4 regions of the Mesorhizobium sp. M6A.T.Ce.TU.016.01.1.1 genome follow, and region 2 is predicted to be linked to each of the others. Evidence: predicted binding sites of a transcription regulator. Region 2 holds the regulator's gene; each other region holds the start of a gene.

Region 1 (4,807 bases), on a different contig from region 2:
AGTCCGTGGCGATCCTGACGCCGGTGGGCGTCTCGATGATGTAGGTCGAATGGCCGGCATAGGTGATCGTAACGTCGCCGTCGACGAAGGCCTCGGCCAGCATAGGCGCCTGTGCCTTTGGCGCTGTGAAGCTGGCATAGGTGGCCGACGGCAGCGCTTGCGCGATCGCAACGCATCTCGACGGCGGCGGCTCTTCCTGGGCCGAAGCGGCGAGCGGCCAGAAAGCCAGTATCAGCAGAACGGCGGCAGATAGGCGGAGCATAGCTGCCTCCCGTGGCAGAACTGGCGCCACGCCACGATAGCGCTAACGATTACGATGGCTATCGCCGGGAAAGTCACGTTTTCGCGAGCGCCGGAGGGCTGAACGTCTGAACCGATTGTCGCGACTTGCGCGACAATCGCGTGAAATGGGACGCGCCATGGCCCGGCCGCCCGGATATCACCAGCGATCAGGGCGTCGGGCGGAAGACGCCGTTCTCGTCGCGCTTGAGCGGCGCGGTTTGCCGGGAAAGCGGCGCACCAGGCGCTTCGGTGACCGAAACACCCTCCGTCCAATCGGCGGGTGCAATGGCGATGTAACGCGCATATCCGCCTGACCCGCCGAGCGGCTTGGCAAAGCCGATTGTAACCAACGCCCCGGCCTCCGGCACCTTGTCGAGGTTTGCAACGCCTTCTGCCTGGGTGAAATCGTTGTGAAGCAGCCAATGTTCGCCTTCGAGATTGGGCGTGGTGTCGGTGTCGAGCGGCTCATGGCCATGAAACAGAATCTTCCGCTCCAGATGCAGGAACTTCAGCGCGTCCAAACTGACGCCTGGAAACGGCTTCTGGTTGAAGCGGGCGGCATCGGACCATTTCTTGTACCAATCCGAACGCACGAAGACGACCGAACCTTCCGGTATGCGGCCGTGCTCCTTTTCCCACTCTTCGATGTCGGCGACCTGAAGGTGATAGCCTTCGTCAGTCTGCACCTTGCCGCTGATGTCGATCACGACGAGCGGCCGCACGGCATAAGTGGCCGGCAGGTCGCTGATCGTTGCACCGAGTGGGTTCCAGTGGGAGGGCGGATCGAGCTGCGTGCCATATTGGTCCGTCGTCAGCTCGTAGGCGGTCGCGACGAACCCATGCTTCTCGTAAGTGAACTCTTCGCCAGCCTTGACGTAGCCCTCGATGTCCCGACCTGCGACAGTCGGTTTGAACTTGGCATTGGCGAAGCCCGGCCATACCGGCTGCACCGGCTCGAAGGCATGGGTCAGATCGATGTACTTGGCCGATTTGAGCGTATTCTCATAAACCGACCAAAGGGACGCATCCTGCGCCAAAACGATCGCCGGCACTGACCAAGCGGCTGCCAGCAAGGCGACACGAACGAATTTAGATACATTCATCTGCAGTCTCCCCGAAAATGTTGCCGGAGTATCGCGAGTTTCCCGCACGGCGACAAGCGTATGCATTCCTCCCAGGAGGGTCGCTGCAATAGGGCCTCCACCAAGCCGCTTTCCGCCCACAGCCTGCGCGCCGCCTAACCCAGCAAGCTATGGCAGAGGAAGGCCCCTCACTTCGCCGGCGCCACCCAGATCTCGGCGTCGAGCCTCTTGGTCGCAAGACCGCGTGCGATGGCTTCGGCGCTGCGGGCGTTTTTCGACAAGGCCGCGGCCTGACGCTTGCTGATCACCAGCCCTTCGGCCAGTGCCCGGTTTCCCGAAAAGACCCGCGACAGGAACGGCACGCGGCTGCCGCGCGCCCTCGAGAACCGCGCCGGCATGGTTTGCCTGGCCGTGTGGGCCGCGACCTCGTCGATCCAGCCTTCCGCCAGCCGCGCGCCTGGCTCCAGCAGCAGCAGCCAGTCGCCCTTTGCCTGCCTGATACCGGCAGCAACGCCGCCGCTCGCCACAAAAAGGCAGCCGGCATGTTCAGCAACGCGGTGCGTCTGGTCGGTCGAGCCGCCGTCGCAGACGACGACATCGCGCACCACGCCCTCGACCGCGCCGCCGATCAGCGAGGCGAGCGTGCGGGCAAGTCTCTCTTCGTCATTCAGGGTCTGGATGAGAACGCTGAGCATCGTTAGCCGAATAGCGGAAAGCCGAACGCGACGCCAGTTTTTGCGTCGCGTCATAAAAAAGTTCTTGATTTGTTCTCATCGGCAAAATAGGATTATTTTCATGAACAGAGCGAATCGACAGCCAGCCGACAGTCCCTGGGAGAGGGCGAAAATGGAACAGATCGTGCGTGCCGACATTGCCGCCTTCGGCGCTGGTAGAGCCGAGATGGCCAACGCGATAATCGAGCACAGCGGCGTGCGCGTCCGCCCCGACCGCAATCGCGGTCGGTCCGCCGGCATCAACCCGTCCGGCCGGTTCGAGCCGGTTAGCCGGCATGTGTTCGACGATGGCTGGAATTCGCTGGAGGAACTGCCGCCCTTCAAGACCGAGGTGCAGGTCGAGAAGCCGCGCACCATCATCACCCGTAACGAATCGCCCGACATTTCCTTCGACCGCTCGATCAACCCCTATCGCGGCTGCGAGCATGGCTGCGTCTATTGTTTTGCCCGGCCGACGCACAGCTTCATGGGCCTGTCGCCGGGGTTGGATTTCGAATCGAAGCTGTTCGCCAAGCCGGATGCGGCGCGGCTGCTCGACAAGGAACTGTCTAAGGACGGCTATCAGCCGCGCACCATTGCCATCGGCACCAACACCGATCCCTACCAGCCGATCGAGAAGCAGTACCGGATCATGCGCGAGATCCTCGAAGTGCTGGAGGCGCGCGGCCACCCGGTCGGCATCGTCACCAAATCCGCGCTGGTGACGCGCGACATCGACATTCTGTCGCGCATGGCCGAACGCGGGCTGGCCAAGGTGGCGCTGTCGGTGACGACATTGGACCGGATGTTGGCCAGAACGATGGAGCCACGCGCTTCGACGCCGACCAAGCGGCTTGAGGCGATCAGGCAGCTTTCGGATGCCGGCATTCCGACCTCGGTCATGGTCGCTCCGATCATCCCCGGCCTGACCGATCAGGAGATGGAACGCATCCTCGATTCGGCACGTGCAGCAGGAGCGCGCGAGGCCGGTTATGTCGTGCTGCGCCTGCCGCTGGAGGTCGCGCCGATTTTCAAGGATTGGCTGCTGCGCCATTATCCGGACCGCTACCGTCACGTCATGTCGCTGATCCGTTCGATGCGCGACGGCAAGGATTACGATTCGGATTGGGGCAAGCGCATGAAAGGCGCCGGTCCCTATGCCTGGCAGATCGGCCGGCGCTTCGAGATATCAGCCAAACGGCTTGGCCTCAACGCCGAGCGGCGGTCGCTCAGGACCGATCAGTTCGTCGCGGCCAAGGCAACCGAGCAACTGATGTTGCTGTGAAGACATCATGTGCCGCCGGCGCCGGCGGCACATAAAGGGATCCCGTCCGGCCTGTCTTGTCCCCGGCAGACGGTGCCCTCCGGGTCCGGTGCCCCGCCCGACCCGGAGGGGCTTGCGGAGAATCGGAGCCAATGCGAACCTCGCCGCAACATGGCTCGCGCGCGCTCTGATTCTCCGCTTCTCTTCGAAATCGTCGAGAGACCCGATTTCTCCTTCGAGACGAAGGCGATGGCCGAAGGCCTGTGGCCGGTGGCGGGAATGGACGAGGCTGGCCGCGGCCCGCTCGCCGGGCCGGTCGTCGCGGCAGCGGTGGTGCTCGATCCCGCCAACATTCCCGACGGTCTCGACGATTCCAAGCGCCTCAGCCATCTACAGCGCGAAGCGCTGTTCCTGAAAATTCTCGGCTCCGCTCTTGGCGTGTCGATGGCCTCGGTCAGCGCGGAAGGCATCGATTGCAGCAATATTCTCAAGGCCAGCCTCGAGGCGATGCGCCGCGCTTTGGTCGGGCTGTCAGTGCAACCAAAGCTGGCCCTCGCCGACGGCCGCGACGTGCCGCCCGGCCTGCCCTGCGCGGGAAGAGCGCTGATCAAGGGCGATCAGCGCTCGCAGTCGATCGCCGCCGCCTCGATCGTCGCCAAGGTGATGCGCGACCGCATGATGTGCGGCTGCGGCAGTCATCACGCGCAATACGGTTTCGAGGTCCATATGGGCTATGCCACCGTCCGCCACCGGACGGCGATCGAGGTGCATGGACCGGTGGCGCGGCTGCACCGCGCGTCCTTCGCACCGTTCCGGCTTGGCGGCACCGAAGTGCTCGACGAAGAGGGCCTTGCCGGCCTGGATTGAAGCAGCGCCAAATCTCCCCCCTTGAGGGGGAGATGTCGCCGAAGGCGACAGAGGGGGTCGCTTCAGCTGGCGCGACGCCATCTGGGGCGAAGAGAAGGCTGGCGCTTCACGCGCGGCTACCCCCTCTGGCCTGCCGGCCATCTCCCCCTCAAGGAGGGAGATTACGCGCTCGCCCGCCCGCACAAAAAAAGCCGCCAGGTTTCCCAGGCGGCTTTCGATGAATTTCTCGATGAAATCGCTTAATTCAGCTTGGACTTAACATCCTGAAGCGAGGCCTTGAACAGGTCGGCGCCGGCCTTGGCGTCGATCTTGCCGGCGAGCAGCGTGCGTGCGGCTTCGACGGCGATATCGACGGCACTGGCGCGCACCTCACCGATCGCCTCGCGCTCGGCCTGACCGATCTTCAATTCGGCAAGCGCGGTGCGCCGGGCGACATAGTCCTCGGTCTTCTGATGCGCCTCGGCGGCTAGCATGTCGGCCTCGCGCTTGGCGGCGGCGACGATGTCGGCGGCCTCCTGCTCGGCTTCCTTGCGCTTGCGCTGGTATTGGCCGAGCAGTTGCTGGGCCTCCTCGCGCAGCCGGCGCGCGTCCTCAAGCTC
Region 2 (4,807 bases):
CGACGGCGATGCCAAGAAAGGCGACGTGCTGGGCACGGCGCGCATCGCCGGCATCATGGCGGCCAAGAGGACGCATGAGCTGATCCCGCTCTGTCACCCGCTGCTGTTGACCAAGATATCCGTCGACATCGAACCGGACGCGACGCTGCCCGGCCTGAAGGTCACGGCGCTGGCCCGCGTCACCGGCAAGACCGGCGTCGAGATGGAGGCGCTGACCGCCGTCTCGGTCGCTTGCCTGACCATCTACGATATGGCTAAGGCGGTCGACCGCGCCATGGTGATCTCCGGCATCAGGCTGGTGGAAAAGACCGGCGGCAAATCCGGCGACTACAAAGTAGACGCCCAAGAGGCAGGCCAATAATGGCGCTGCTTCCGGTTGCCGACGCGCTCGAGCGCCTGCTTGAAGATGCTGCGCCCTTGCAAGCTGAAAGCGTCACCCTGATGGACGCCGCCGACCGGATACTGGCGGAGCCGCTCGCGGCGCTCCGCACCCAGCCGCCCTTCAACGCGTCCGCCATGGACGGCTATGCAGTGCGGGCCGAGGATGTCGCCTCCGTGCCGGCAACACTTGCGGTGATCGGCATGGCGCCGGCCGGACGCGGCTTTGCCGGAACAGTCGGCCCGGCGCAGGCCGTGCGCATCTTCACCGGCGCGCCGCTTCCCGCAGGCGCTGACACCATCGTCATCCAGGAGAATGTCCGCGACCTCGGCGGCGGCAGCATCGAAGTGACCGCGTCGACAGTTGAAGGCCGCAACATCCGCCGCCTCGGGCTCGATTTCTCGAAGGGCGACGTTCTGCTGGAGAAAGGCCGCCTGCTTGATCCGGCGGCGTTGTCGCTGGCGGCGTCGGCCAACCATCCGCAGGTCAGCGTGGTGAAACGGCCGCTGGTCGCCATCATCGCCACCGGCGACGAATTGCTGCCGCCAGGCAGCGACCTTGGCCCGGACCAGATCATCTCGTCCAACGCCTATGGCGTCGCTGCCGCGGCCCGCTCGGCCGGCGCCAGCGCGCTCGACCTCGGCATCGCCCCCGACCGCAAAGAGGCGATTGCCGCGCTGGTGAAAAAGGCGGTTAACGCAGGGGCTGACGTCATCGTCACGCTGGGCGGCGCCTCGGTCGGCGACCACGACCTCGTCCACGACGTGTTGACCGGCGAAGGCATGACGCTCGATTTCTGGAAGATCGCCATGCGGCCCGGCAAGCCGCTGATGTTCGGCCGGCTGGGCGACATCCGCTGCATCGGCCTGCCCGGCAATCCGGTGGCGAGCCTGGTCTGCACGCAGCTCTTCCTGAAGCCGCTGCTTGCGCGGCTTGGCGGACGCGCCTACCGGCAGGACATGCGTCAGGCGCGGCTCGGTGCCGCCATGGCGGCCAACGATATCAGGCAGGACTATGTACGCGCCGTGGTGAAGGAAGACGCGGGCACGCTCAAGGCGACGCCGTTCGGCATCCAGGATTCCTCGATGCTCAGAATGCTGGCCGACGCCAACGGGCTGATCGTGCGCGAGCCATTCGCTCCCCCCGCCGCGACAGGTGCCGCCTGCAGCGTGCTGATGCTACGCTGAACAAAACGTCAACGCATTCATTAAACTTTAAACAGTTGCGGAACACAACTGGAACAGATAGTGTTTGTTCTGGGTTTGTTTTTCTGATTCTGTCGGGGGTCGCGATGCTGACACGCAAACAACATGAGCTGCTGATGTTCATCCACGAGCGGCTGAAGGAAAGCGGCATTCCGCCCTCGTTTGACGAGATGAAGGAAGCGCTCGATCTCGCGTCCAAATCGGGAATCCATCGGTTGATCACGGCGCTGGAGGAACGCGGCTTCATTCGCCGGCTGCCCAACCGCGCCCGCGCGCTGGAAGTGCTGCGCCTGCCCGATTCGATCGCGCCCGGCCTCAATGCGGCGCGCAAATTTTCGCCGAGCGTCATTCAGGGCAGCCTTGGGCAGGGCAGCCTCGGCCGACAGATCAAGCCGGCGCCGTCTCGCATGCCTGCGGCCGGCAATGACGACGACGTCATTGCCACTGTCTCCATCCCGGTGATGGGCCGCATCGCTGCCGGTGTGCCGATCGATGCCATCCAGCACCAGACGCATTCGATCTCGGTGCCACCGGACATGATCACAGGCGGCGCGCACTACGCGCTGGAGGTCAAGGGTGATTCGATGATCGAGGCCGGCATCTTCGACGGCGACACGGTCATCATTCGCAACGCCGACACCGCCCAGCCTGGCGAGATCATTGTCGCCCTGGTCGACGAGGAGGAAGCGACGCTGAAGCGGTTCCGCCGCAAGGGCGCCTCGATCGCCCTGGAAGCCGCCAACCCGGCCTATGAGACGCGCATCTTCGGGCCGGACCGGGTCAAGGTGCAAGGCAAGCTCGTCGGATTGATCCGACGTTACTGAACGGCAGCTTTCTTGGGTTTCTCAGGCTTACGGTATGGCGGCAGGCCCCTCGCCTCGCGCGAAAATCTCCGCTGCTCATGCCAAGGCCTATATGGCTGTTTGACGGCAAAACGGATTTCTGCGCGCGTCGTCGCCGATAGCGGATCGAAAAAGACGGCGGCACTGCCCATGCGAGCGAGCTGCCGTTTGGTCACGACGAGGACCAGCGGGTTGCGGCAGGGATTATAATAGGCCGTGGCATCGTCGATGACGATCAAGTCCGCAAAGGCACAGGCTGGCCGCGCGATTTTGCGGTCGTCGGCGAGCGCGATGATCGCGCCGGACGGATGCCGGGCGAGGCACAGGCCGGCAGTGCAATAGAAAGGCGCTCCCGGCGGCAGGTCGGCCGGGTCGGCGATGTCGAACCGCACGTCTCCTTTTTCGAACGTCTCCGGCTCGACAATGGTCGCTGAAGTCAGCGCATGTTTCCAGTTGTCGGTGGTGAATTCGTTCGAGCGCACCCGGTTGACGGCAAGTTCGCCGCCGCCGATCGGCAGCGCCACCAGATGCGCATCCTCCGAGATCAGCACGTCGGGGGTTCGCGTCTCGGAAATCGTCAGCAGGCCGGCAAGCGCAAAGGGAAGTGCCGCAAGCCGCAACCATGTCGTCGCCATCGTGGCGATGACCAGGGCGACCGTCACCAGCAGAACCGACTGCAACGAAATCAGCCCGACTGCATCGACCGGCGAACGTTCGGAGATCCATCCCGATATTGCAATCATGGCCGTCAGCCCCTTGCCCATCATGTCGAGGAAAGGTCCGTCGAAGCCGAAAGGCATTGCCAAGGCGCTGACGACCGCCAGGAACATGACGACCGTGACGATCGGCATGACGGCCAGATTGGCAAACAGACTGAGCGGCGAGACGCGCTGGAAGTGCCAGATGGCGAAGAGCGCGGTGGCGCTCCCGGCAATGATGGAGGTCATGGCGATGGTGCCTGTTCCAGCGACGAGCTTCCGCGTGACGAAAGCGGCCGGTGACCGTCGTTGTGGCGGCGCCGTGGCCTTGTCGGCACGATAGTCGGACCAGCCGGCATAGGCGCCCACGAGAGCCGCGGTCGCGGCGAAGGACATCTGGAAGCTTGGGCCGACCACCTCGTGCGGCGACACGACGATGACGGCGATGGCTGAAATCGTAAGATTGCGCATGGTGAGCGCAGCCCGGTCGAACAGCACGGCGACAAGCATTACCGCCAGCATGATGAAGCTGCGCTCAGCCGCGACCACGATGCCGGAAAAAATGAGATAGGCAGCGATGGAAAGGAGTGCGGCTGCAGCCGCATATTTTTTGACCGGCCGGCGCGACGAAAAATCGGGAAACAGCGCAAAGGCGCCGCGCAGCAATCCCATGATGGTGCCGGCGACAAGCGCCATGTGCAGGCCGGAAATGGAGATGATGTGGTAGATGCCGGTGCGCCGCATCGATTCGTTGATCTCTTCGGGGATGCCGGTACGCACGCCGACGATCAGCGCAGCGGCAATCTCCCCCTCGGCGCCACCGATGCTGTCCCTGATATGGTCGGCGATGGTTTCACGCGCCTTTTCGATCGACGAAGAAAGGCGCGCTGCTAACGGTGCATCTTCGGAAGCGACGATCTTCGGATTGCCGAGGAAAAAGCCACTGGCGCCGATACCGGCGAAATAGCTGTCAAAGGAGAAGTCATAGCTGTCGGGCCGAACCGGGCCAGTCGGAGGCAAAAGCCTTGCATAGCCGGTTGCCACCGAGCCTGCGGTCATCTCAGCGGGAATTTTGCGTGCCGAAACCCTGACACGTTCCGGTGCATAACGCAGTGTCGGCCGGGCGGTCGATATCACGTCGAGGGTCAGCCTGATCCGGCCGTTCGCCATCTGGTCGAGCCTGACGACGCGGCCGGTGAGTTGGGTCTGGATTACCGAACCGAGCATCTGCGTTCCCGCGCGCCAGGTTTCAACCTTGGCGGCGAGCACACCGAGCGCGCACAGCAACGCTGCCATGAAACACAAATGTGTTTTGCGCCATGACCGCGTGACCGCTGCGCACAATGCCGTGAGGACCACCACGGCAATGGGCTGCGGAAAGTCCGGTTCCACGGCAAGCGAGAAATAGACGATCACTCCGGATGCCAGGAAAACCGGCACCAGCAGGAAGGCGACGCCGCGGTCGAGCTCCATGCCCGCCGCCGAAACCACGCTGTTGCGGATAGCGGATAGTGAAAGACAGCGGAAATGAACGACAGGCCCGGGTATTGGAGCCGGTATTGGCGCGGAGCGGTCCGGCGAGAGAGGCTGGATGCCGGGGTGCGACGCAGGCAGCGAAACGGGTAGCGGCTCGACGGGAGAAACGTCGGCAAACAGCGATCGTTCGCTGACGCTCGCGATCGC
Region 3 (4,807 bases), on a different contig from region 2:
GACGGCTCGCACCACTGCGCACCTGTCATCCGTCTGCGACGACTATTTTTCGGAACTGATCAAATTGCGCGGGGAGAACTTGGCGCAGATTTTTTATCAAAGCCAATCGGCCGCTATCGACCGCATCCAATCAATCCAAGAGACGGAGAGTATCGCGTGCGATTTCCGACGCCTCTACGGCTTCCTCTTTCCGGCTTCCGGCGGCCGAGAATCCGATATCGAGCGCGAGCTGGATGCCACTCTGAAAATCGGGGTCGACGTCGAGAAGATCAGGGGCGTGCCGTTTGCGGGCTTTTCGGATACGCGGGCCCTTCGATACGCCAATCAGGCGACCTTCCACCCGCTCAAATATCTCTGCGGGCTGGCCACAGGCATCCGCGCGCGCGGCGGCGCGCTTTATGCCGATACCATTGTGGAAAACGTCGAAGAGACTGACGGCGGCGTGCACGTATCCACGGTTTCGGGCTTTACCGTGTCTGCCAAATCGGCCGTTGTCGCCACCAACTCGCCGATCAACGACCGGGTCGCCCTCCATACCAAGCAGGCGCCCTATCGGACCTACGCGATGTCGTTCGAGATCGCGCGCGATATCCTACCGGATGCGCTGTATTGGGATACTGAGGACCCTTATCACTACGTTCGGCTTCAGCCTGGCGAAGGCCGGACCGACTTCCTGATCGTCGGAGGTGAAGACCACAAAACAGGGCAGGCTGACGATGCCGGCGACCGCTTCGCGGCCCTGGCAGCCTGGACCAGAAGGCTGGTGCCCGATATCGGCGTGGAAACGAACCGGTGGTCCGGGCAGGTGATGGAGACCGTCGATTATGCGGGGTTCATCGGCCGCAATCCTGGCAACCAACGTGTCTTTGTGGCGACTGGGGATTCCGGCCAGGGCATCACCCATGGCGTCGTCGCCGGCCTGTTGATCTCCGACCTGATTCTGAAGGGAGAAAGCCCCTGGCGCGAACTTTACGAGCCGTCTCGCAAGACGGCAGGCGCGATCGGCGATTACCTGGCGGAGAATGCGACTGCGATCAAGAGTTTTGCCGAGTATATCGCGCCTGGCGAAATCGATTCCGCCGACAAGCTGCGACCGGGAGAAGGTGCCATCGTTCGCGAAAGGCTCAGCAAAATCGCCGCGTTTCGCGATGACGACGGCACGCTCTACAAGCGCTCGGCAGCATGCACGCATGTCGGCTGCCATGTCCACTGGAACTCCCTCGAGCGCTGCTGGGACTGCCCTTGCCATGGCTCGCATTTCGCTATCGACGGCACGGCTTTGAACGGACCTGCGGTGTCGCCGTTGGCTCGGCTGGGCTAGCCTCTTCAAGCAGCCTCACAATTCCTTTTCGGCCAGCTCGCGAAACGCGTCGGGAACCGACCGCGACAGTCCGAGCGCGACCGAGGCATAACCGACCGCCTCCCAGCCGAAACGGTCGCGGATCTTGTCGATGGCGCGGTCGGCGGTCCAGCGCGCAGCACCCTTCCTGGTGCCGGGGCGGAGGCGGTCGTCGTCGAGGTCGAGCGGCAGTTCCAGTTGCAGGCCTGGCTGCCGTTCCAGATGCGAGACGGCGATCGCCAGCAGCGAGATGGTCTTTTCGTGCGGATGGTCGACAAGCACCTTGCGCACCAGCGCCTCGGCGATCTCGGCCAGCATGGCGGTTGCCGAAATCGGCTGGTCGAGCGTGATCGAGCGCGTCACCGAGCGCAGGTCGGCGAAGCGGACACGGACCGTCACCGTACGGCCGGGCCGCGATTTCGCCCGCAGCCTGGTGGCGACCCTGTCGGCCAGATGCAATAGCGCCGGCACGAAGACTTCCTCCTCGGCCGGTTTCCTGCCGAGCGCCGACTGCGCGCCGGCCGATCGCGCCCGGCGCTGCGTCTCGAGCTTGCGCGGATCGCGGTTCCAGGCCAGCGCGTTGAGCTTTTCGCCCGCCGCCGGGCCGAGCAGGCGCTCCAGCGACCAGCCGGGCGTCTTTGCCAGCTCGCCGATGGTGTTGACGCCAATGCCGGCCAGCCGCTCCCTGGTGACCGGACCGACGCCCCACATCAGCTCGACCGGCAGATCGTGCAGGAACTCCAGCTCGTGGCGCGGATCGACCACCACCAGCCCGTCGGGCTTGGCCACTTGCGAGGCGATCTTGGCCAGGTGCTTGGTGCGTGCCACGCCGACCGAGATCGGCAGCCCGAGCTCGGCCCGCACGCGGCGGCGGATCGTTGTGGCGATCTCGGCCGGCGGGCCGAACAAATGGGTGCAGCCGGTGACGTCGGCGAAGGCCTCGTCGATGGAAATCCGCTCGACCACAGGCGTGAAATCGCCGAGCACTTGAATAGCCGCATCGCCCAGCCGCTGGTAGTCTTTGAAATGGCCGCCGACGAAGATCAGCCCGGGGCAGAGTTCGCGCGCGCGGCGCCCCGGCATGCCGCCACGCACGCCGAAGGCCTTGGCCTCATACGACGCGGCCAGCACAACGCCGCCGCCGACGGCGATCGGCTTGCCGCGCAGGGCCGGGTCAAGCAACTGTTCGACCGAGGCATAGAAGGCGTCGAGATCCGCGTGGAGGATGTTGGCTTCCATCCGGCCCGTTCGCCCGCGGCGGTTCGAACGCCGCATTGTCTTGAGGTGGTTTCGTATGGAACATAAAGAGAACAAATAGGGCGGATTGTCAAGGAGAGTGGAGGGCAATCGCTTCGGTTTTCGCTGCCCCGCCGACCTCTCAAGTCTTGGGTTCCTCGCCCCCGCGAAGCGGGGGAGAGGTGGCCGCGAAGTGGCCGGAGAGGGGGCTTTCGTAGGGCGCAGTCTCCCTCTCCGTCTCGGCTTCGCCGCGCCACCTCTCCCCCACTTTCGTGGGGGCGAGGAACCCAAGCGGGACTGAAGCTGCGATCCTTCCCATCCCCTGCCGGCATCTCTCCCGCAAGGGGGATCGGCGATCGCCCCGCTGCCAGGTGCCGCGCCCTACAACGCCATCTTGTAGCCAAGATGGCTGGCGGTGAAGCCGAGGCGCTCGTAGAAAGCGTGCGCTTCCCGTCGGCTCTTGTCCGTGGTGAGCTGAACGAAGCTGCAGTTGCGCGAGCGGCACGCTTCGATCGCCCATTCGATCATCAGCTTGCCGACGCCGCCGGAACGCCGGTGCCGGGCGACGCGAACGCCTTCGATCTGGCCGCGCCAGGCGCCTTTCCTGGAAATACCCGGAATGAAGCTGAGCTGCAGCGTTCCGACGACTTGTCCGGCCTCGACGGCCACCGCCAGCAGCTGGTTGGGATCGGCACCGATTGCCCTGAAGGCATCGAGGTAGGACGGCGCGAGCGGCGTCGACGCGTCTTCCCGGCCGGCGCCAAGCGCATCGTCGGCTAGCAATGCGACAATCGCCGGCAGATCGGGCGCTTGCGCGCGACGGAACTCAATCTCGCTCATCGAGACGATGACATACGGCGCGGGTTTGGCGACGGCAAGTGCCGTCCAGCCATTCGCGATGGGCGCGTCGCGGTGCAGGCGGCCAGCGCCAGACACTCGCGGCCGATGGCTCGGCAACCTCCGCTTACGCTGCCTGCCGTGCCCAGAGGCGATGGCCGTAGCGGCGGAAGAAGCGCGCCAGAAGCCGCTGCTGCCTGGCGCGGGCGAGATCGGCGCTGCGTCTTTCCTGGCGCCAGCGCGGCATGTTGCGATAACAAGCGATGAAGCGGGCGGCGTCCTCGAGCGCCTCCTCGGCCGACTGCGCCGGGCGCATCGCTGCCAGGAACAAGGCCTCGCCGTGCTTCAGCCGGTCGACCATCGCCTTGCGCTGGTCATGGCCCAGGCGAGCCTTGCCTATGCCGTCGAGGCGGATGGCCGCGAAAGCCGCCAGCATGGCCGGGCTGTCGCCGGTATAGCCGCAATCGCGGGCGAATTGAGCGGAGAGGGCGTCCATCCTGGTTTCCTCAGCTGGCGGCGGCCGCGACGGATGCCCGGACCTGCTGCCCATCCGTGTCGTCCGCGGCGCTATTATCCGTCGGCACGAGCGATATAAGCATAACTCAAAAATTGGCACAAGTTAAACTTTTGCGTGGGTTCGAGCGGAACCGACTCGACTCTTCGGGAAAAACCCATACTGTTGTGAACAAAACAGGAACGGAGGCACTAGGGGCGATGGCATTGCCGGGCAAGGAAGCGACGATCGCCGAGGTCGTCTCGATTGCGGTCGAGTGTATCGATTGCGGCCGCAGCAGATGGTGGAAGCCGGCTGAGCTGAAGCGCTTCGGGATAACCGGGCAGACGCCGCTGGCGTCCCTTTCGGGGCGCCTCATTTGCTCGGCCTGCCGCGCCGATGGCCTGCCGGGTGCGGCGGTCTCGATCCAGGCGGCATTCATCGACGAGCAGCAGCAGCGCCGCGCCGAGGCGCGGATGCTCAGCGATCGCGAGGTTCCGCTGGAGAGATCCAGGCGGGCTTGAGTGGCGCGCCGATCCACCTTCTCCCACAGGGGGAGAAGGGAGCGCGCCCCGCCGCCCTAATACCCCAGCAGCTCCTTGAGCGGGATGACGCGGAAGACGGCCTTGATCGCGTAGCGGTTGAAGGTCAGCGTCCTCGGCGGATTGTACTGCTCGACGACCAGCTCGGCGGCGGTGCGCTTGACCAGCTTCTTGATGAAGGCCTTGCCGTTGCGCTCGTTCTCCTCGGGGAACATCTCGATCACCACATGGTCGCCGGGCACGGCGTCGCGGCCGCCGCAATAGAGCATCTCGCCGGGCTCGTAGCGCGGCACCATCGAGTCGGAGAGCACATGCAGCGCGAACACTTTGCGCAAATGGGCGATGCCGGGCGGGCGCTGG
Region 4 (4,807 bases), on a different contig from region 2:
TTTTCCGGCGCATCATCCATGGTTGCGACGACCCGGTATGATCCGTCCGGAAGCGGTGCCACCACCACCAGCCCGGCTGGTGCAAAGAACAGCGACACTTCGGTCGGCCCAACCGGCCAGTCGAGACGAACATCGGCGAGTACGAACGAAGCGTCATAGGCCGCGCCGTCGAACTCGATGCCGGTCGACTTACGCACCAGGCTGTGCATGCCGTCGGCACCAACGACATAGCGCGCCGATATCAGTTTCTCGAGGCCGTTCTCGACCACCGTCACGCGCGCGCCGTCAACGCCCTGAACGACCGCCTTGGCCTCGACCATGCGGTGAACCACGCCGCCAAGGGCGGCAATCCGTTCGGCGAACACCTGCTCGGTCAGGTTCTGAGGCAGCATCATCAAATAGGGATGCCTCGACGGAAGCTTGCCGAAATCGAGCTTGAGCAGCGCCCGATTGCGGTCGCGAATAGCGAAATTCTGCAGCTTCAGCGCAAGTTCGCTCAGCCGCTGCGTGACGCCGAGAGGCTCCAGCGATTCCAGCGTCTGGGCGTGGATGACGCCAGCCCGCGAGGTCTGAAGCCCCTGCGCCAGTCTGTCGATCAGAACATGATCGACACCGGCCTGGTGCAGCACGATGGACAGCGCCATGCCGGTCGGGCCGGCGCCAATGATCAGGACTTCTGTTGTATCTGTTGTATCGGGCAACATTTCTCTCTCCATTTGTCAACGATCGTTGACTTTCTAGTTGGACCTATTGCATTTGTCAACGGTCGTTGGCATATGAATTTTCATGACCGAGAATCAGCCGAAGAAACCCAGCAAGTCGGACCGCACGCGCGCCCAAATCCTTAAGGCCGCGAGGCTTCTGTTCGCCGAGCACGGCTACGACGGCGCCTCCATCCGCGACGTCGCCGCGCATGCCTCGATCGATCCGGCCATGGTGATCCGCTATTTCCGCAGCAAGGACGAGCTGTTCGCCAGGGCGGCGGTAATCGACTTGCAATTGCCGGCACTGCGGGTGCTCGACCGAAACGCCGTCGGCGAAACGTTGATCAGGCGTTTTCTCGAAATCTGGGAGAGCCCGGCCAGCGGTCCTGGCATGGCCATTCTGCTGCGTTCGGCGACGTCGAACGAATTCGCTGCCGAAAAGTTGCGCGACGTATTTGGCAACCAGGTGAGGCCGGTGGTCGCGGCGGTCGCCGACCCCGCCGACGCCGGCCGACGGGCGGGGCTCGTTTCGAGCCAGTTGCTGGGTTTGGCGATGTGCCGATACCTGCTGCGGCTTCCGCCCGTCGTCGCCCTGTCCCACGACGAGATCATCCAGAACATCGGCCCTACTTTGCAGCGCTATGTCGTGGGAGAGGACGTATCTTGAACCTGCCGTTCAGCGGGTGGCCGAGTCTGGTCCTGCAACGACTGCTGCCGACCGATTGCGGGAGGCCGATTTGTGCCGAAGCGGCACGCAAAGGTTAACGGCGGTCGCGCAGCCTGTGCAAACCCCTGTTCCCGCCTGTGGATTCTCGGTGGAAAACCTGTTCACAACACAACATGTTGGGGTGAACAAACGGGGAAACTTCCGCCAGCGCTGATTCGTCGCCGTTTCGTTCCGGCTTTGACCGGAAGGTTAACGACAAAGGCTGAAAACACCCCTCGAACCGTTAAGGCGCGTTAGGAAAGATCAATAATTTCATAATGTTGGGTGACGCCTGCCGGCCTGCGCCGATCGTTCACCGGCAAATGTTAACGACGACGTCCGCCCTGCATGAATCGGGCCAGTTCAGCGATTCAGCATGTGGTGAGACTCGCCGGCAAAAAACCCAGATATAGCCGTGAACAAAACCTGAATCAGCAAGAGTCAGCGATTCGTAGCTGATTCGTTCCAGACTCGTTCCAACTGTTAAATCAGGACCGGTTGACAACACCAGACGGGAGCCTTCGAGCTGCCGTTGGAACATTCCGCTTTCGCTTCGCGCCCGAAATCCCTATGTGTCGCTTGTCACACGCGCCACCATGGGGCGCGCTCCCGACAACGCGAGGCAGAGAGCCTTATTTCCAGGTCGATGAACATCCAGTCGAAACACACTGAGCCGCTGATCCTGTCGGGCCGCGACGTGACTGCCGTGCTCGGGCCGACCAATACCGGTAAGACCCATCTCGCCATCGAGCGCATGGTGGCGCATGAAAGCGGCATTATCGGCCTGCCGCTCAGGCTGCTCGCTCGCGAGGTTTATACACGCGTCTGCGAGAAGGTCGGCGCTCACAAGGTGGCGCTCATCACCGGCGAGGAGAAGATCCAGCCCGACGGCGCCAGATATTCGGTCTGCACGGTGGAAGCTATGCCGCGCCAGACCGACGCCGCCTTCGTCGCCATCGATGAGGTCCAGCTGGCCGGCGATCTCGAGCGCGGCCACATCTTCACCGACCGCATCCTGCATCTGCGCGGCCGTCAGGAGACGCTGCTGCTGGGCGCGGCCACCATGCACGGCATCCTCCAGCGTCTGCTGAAGGGCGTGTCGGTGGTGACTCGGCCACGGCTGTCGCATCTCGCCTATGCCGGCTCGAAGAAGCTGACCCGCCTGCCGCGGCGCACGGCGATCGTCGCCTTTTCCGCCGACGAGGTCTACGCCATCGCCGAACTGATCCGCCGCCAGCAGGGCGGTGCGGCCGTCGTGCTCGGCGCGCTATCGCCGCGCACTCGCAACGCGCAGGTGGCGCTGTTCCAGTCAGGTGATGTCGATTACCTGATCGCCACCGATGCGATCGGCATGGGCCTAAACCTCGATCTCGATCATGTCGCCTTCGCCCAGAACCGTAAATTCGATGGCTACCAGTATCGCAACCTGACGGCGGCCGAGCTCGGCCAGATCGCCGGCCGCGCTGGCCGGCACTTGCGCGACGGCACCTTCGGCGTCACCGGCCAGGTCGATCCGCTCGACGAAGATCTGGTCAAGAAGATCGAAGGGCATGAGTTCGACCCGGTGAAGGTGCTGCAATGGCGCACCGCGCATTTCGATTTCGCCAGCCTCGATGCGCTGAAGCGCTCCATCGAGACCAACGCACCGGTCGAAGGCCTGACCCGTGCGCTGCCGGCAGTGGATGCACAGGCGCTCGAGCATTTGTCCCGCGACGAGGACATCCGGGCGCTTGCCACCGACGCCAGGCGCGTGGCGCTGCTGTGGGAGGCCTGTGCCCTCCCCGACTACAGGAAGATCGCGCCGGCCCAGCATGCCGACCTGATCGCCTCGATCTACACGGACCTTGCCAGGCATGGCCATGTCGACGAGAATTACATGGCAGAGCAGGTCCGCCGTGCCGACACCACCGAGGGCGACATCGACACGCTGTCGCACCGGATTGCCCAGATCCGCACCTGGACTTTCGTCTCCAACCGGCCCGGCTGGCTGGCCGATCAGGCACACTGGCAGGAAAAGACGCGCGAAATCGAAGACAGATTGTCGGATGCGCTGCATGAGCGGTTGACGAAACGCTTCGTAGACCGCAGGACTTCCGTCCTCATGCGGCGCCTTAGAGAAAATACCATGCCTGAAGCCGAAATTAGCCCAACCGGAACCGTCCTCGTCGAAGGCCACCATGTCGGCGAGCTGCAGGGGTTCCGCTTCACCGCCGACCAGAGCGCCGGCGGCGAGGACGCCAAGGCGGTGCGCACGGCAGCCCAAAAGGCGCTTGCAGCCGAATTCGAGGCGCGGGCCGAGCGCTTCGGCGCCTCGGCCAACGGCGACATCGCGCTCGGCTCCGACGGCACGCTGCGCTGGATCGGCGCGCCGATCGGCACGCTGGTCGCAGGCGACGAGCCGCTGAAGCCGCGCCTTGTGCTGCTGGCCGACGAGCAGCTCACCGGTCCAGCCCGCGACAAGGTCGCGGCGCGCGCCGAGCGCTTCGTCAATTTTCAGATCGAGTCCTTGCTGAAGCCGCTGGTCGACCTCAAGAACGCCGAGCAGATCACCGGCATCGGCCGCGGCATCGCCTTCCAGCTCGTCGAGCATTTCGGCCTCATCAACCGCCGCGACATCGCCGAGGAGATGAAGTCGCTCGACCAGGAAGGCCGCGCCGCCCTTCGCCGGCTCGGCGTGCGCTTCGGCGCCTACCACGTCTTCGTGCCTGCGCTGATCAAGCCGGCCCCGGCCGGACTGGTGACGCTGTTATGGGCCCTGAGGAACGACGGCAAGGACAAGCCCGGCTTTGGCGACGTGGTTCACGCGCTGGCCTCCGGCCGCACCTCGGTGGTCATCGATCCCACCTTCGACAAGACCTTCTACAAGCTGGCCGGCTACCGCAATCTCGGCCGTCGCGCGGTGCGCGTCGACATCCTTGAACGGCTGGCCGATCTGATTCGGCCGGCAACCAACTGGAAGCCGGGCCTCGGTCAGCGGCCCGAGGGCGCCTATGACGGTCAGTCCTTCATGGTGACGCCGCCGATGATGTCGATCCTCGGCGCCACTGCCGACGACATGGAAGAGATTTTGAAAGGTCTCGGCTATCGCGCCGAGCCGAAGCCGGTGGCCGAGGTGAAGGCGCGGCTCGAGGCACAGGACAATGCCGCGCGTGAAGCCGCCGCGGCTAAGCAGGCGGCGCAAGAACAAGCCGAGCAGGCCAAGGCAGTGGAAGCCGCGATTGCGGACACAGCCGCCGAGGCGCCGGCCGAGAGTTCGGAATCGGAAGCGGCTACCGCGGCAGAGGCCACAGCCGAAGTTCCCGCGGAACCCGCAACCGAAGCGGAGCCTGTCGCGGAACCTCAGCTGGAAACTCCGGCTGAGGTCACGGAAGAGGAGCTGCCTGCAGCGGAAACCGCA

The links. Region 2 encodes LexA, which represses DNA repair genes until DNA is damaged. Its sites were predicted from a motif close to TGTTCNNNNTGTGTTCNG; they were not measured.
Region 1: EOC94_RS08630 (PA0069 family radical SAM protein) is a predicted target of LexA. The motif match lies at 2,119-2,136, and genes of this name have one in related genera.
Region 3: dinB (DNA polymerase IV) is a predicted target of LexA. The motif match lies at 2,635-2,652, and genes of this name have one in related genera.
Region 4: EOC94_RS01675 (helicase-related protein) is a predicted target of LexA. The motif match lies at 1,872-1,889, and genes of this name have one in related genera.

What each region holds. Positions count from the first base shown of each region.
Region 1 covers NZ_RZTJ01000003.1:517,867-522,673, reverse strand. The annotation lists gene EOC94_RS08645 (MBL fold metallo-hydrolase) at 1-262, opposite strand, end outside; gene EOC94_RS08640 (cyclase family protein) at 450-1,385, opposite strand; gene EOC94_RS08635 (glycosyltransferase) at 1,553-2,059, opposite strand; gene EOC94_RS08630 (PA0069 family radical SAM protein) at 2,211-3,362, shown strand; gene EOC94_RS08625 (ribonuclease HII) at 3,513-4,208, shown strand; gene EOC94_RS08620 (F0F1 ATP synthase subunit B) at 4,448-4,807, opposite strand, start outside.
Region 2 covers NZ_RZTJ01000007.1:173,389-178,195, reverse strand. The annotation lists gene moaC (cyclic pyranopterin monophosphate synthase MoaC) at 1-361, shown strand, start outside; gene glp (gephyrin-like molybdotransferase Glp) at 361-1,566, shown strand; gene lexA (transcriptional repressor LexA) at 1,671-2,408, shown strand; gene EOC94_RS16050 (ComEC/Rec2 family competence protein) at 2,402-4,807, opposite strand, start outside.
Region 3 covers NZ_RZTJ01000014.1:109,948-114,754, reverse strand. The annotation lists gene EOC94_RS23145 (FAD-dependent oxidoreductase) at 1-1,321, shown strand, start outside; gene dinB (DNA polymerase IV) at 1,337-2,578, opposite strand; gene EOC94_RS23135 (GNAT family N-acetyltransferase) at 2,957-3,415, opposite strand; gene EOC94_RS23130 (hypothetical protein) at 3,540-3,908, opposite strand; gene EOC94_RS23125 (hypothetical protein) at 4,127-4,429, shown strand; gene EOC94_RS23120 (helix-turn-helix transcriptional regulator) at 4,486-4,807, opposite strand, start outside.
Region 4 covers NZ_RZTJ01000001.1:326,769-331,575, reverse strand. The annotation lists gene EOC94_RS01685 (NAD(P)/FAD-dependent oxidoreductase) at 1-704, opposite strand, end outside; gene EOC94_RS01680 (TetR family transcriptional regulator) at 787-1,371, shown strand; gene EOC94_RS01675 (helicase-related protein) at 2,057-4,807, shown strand, end outside.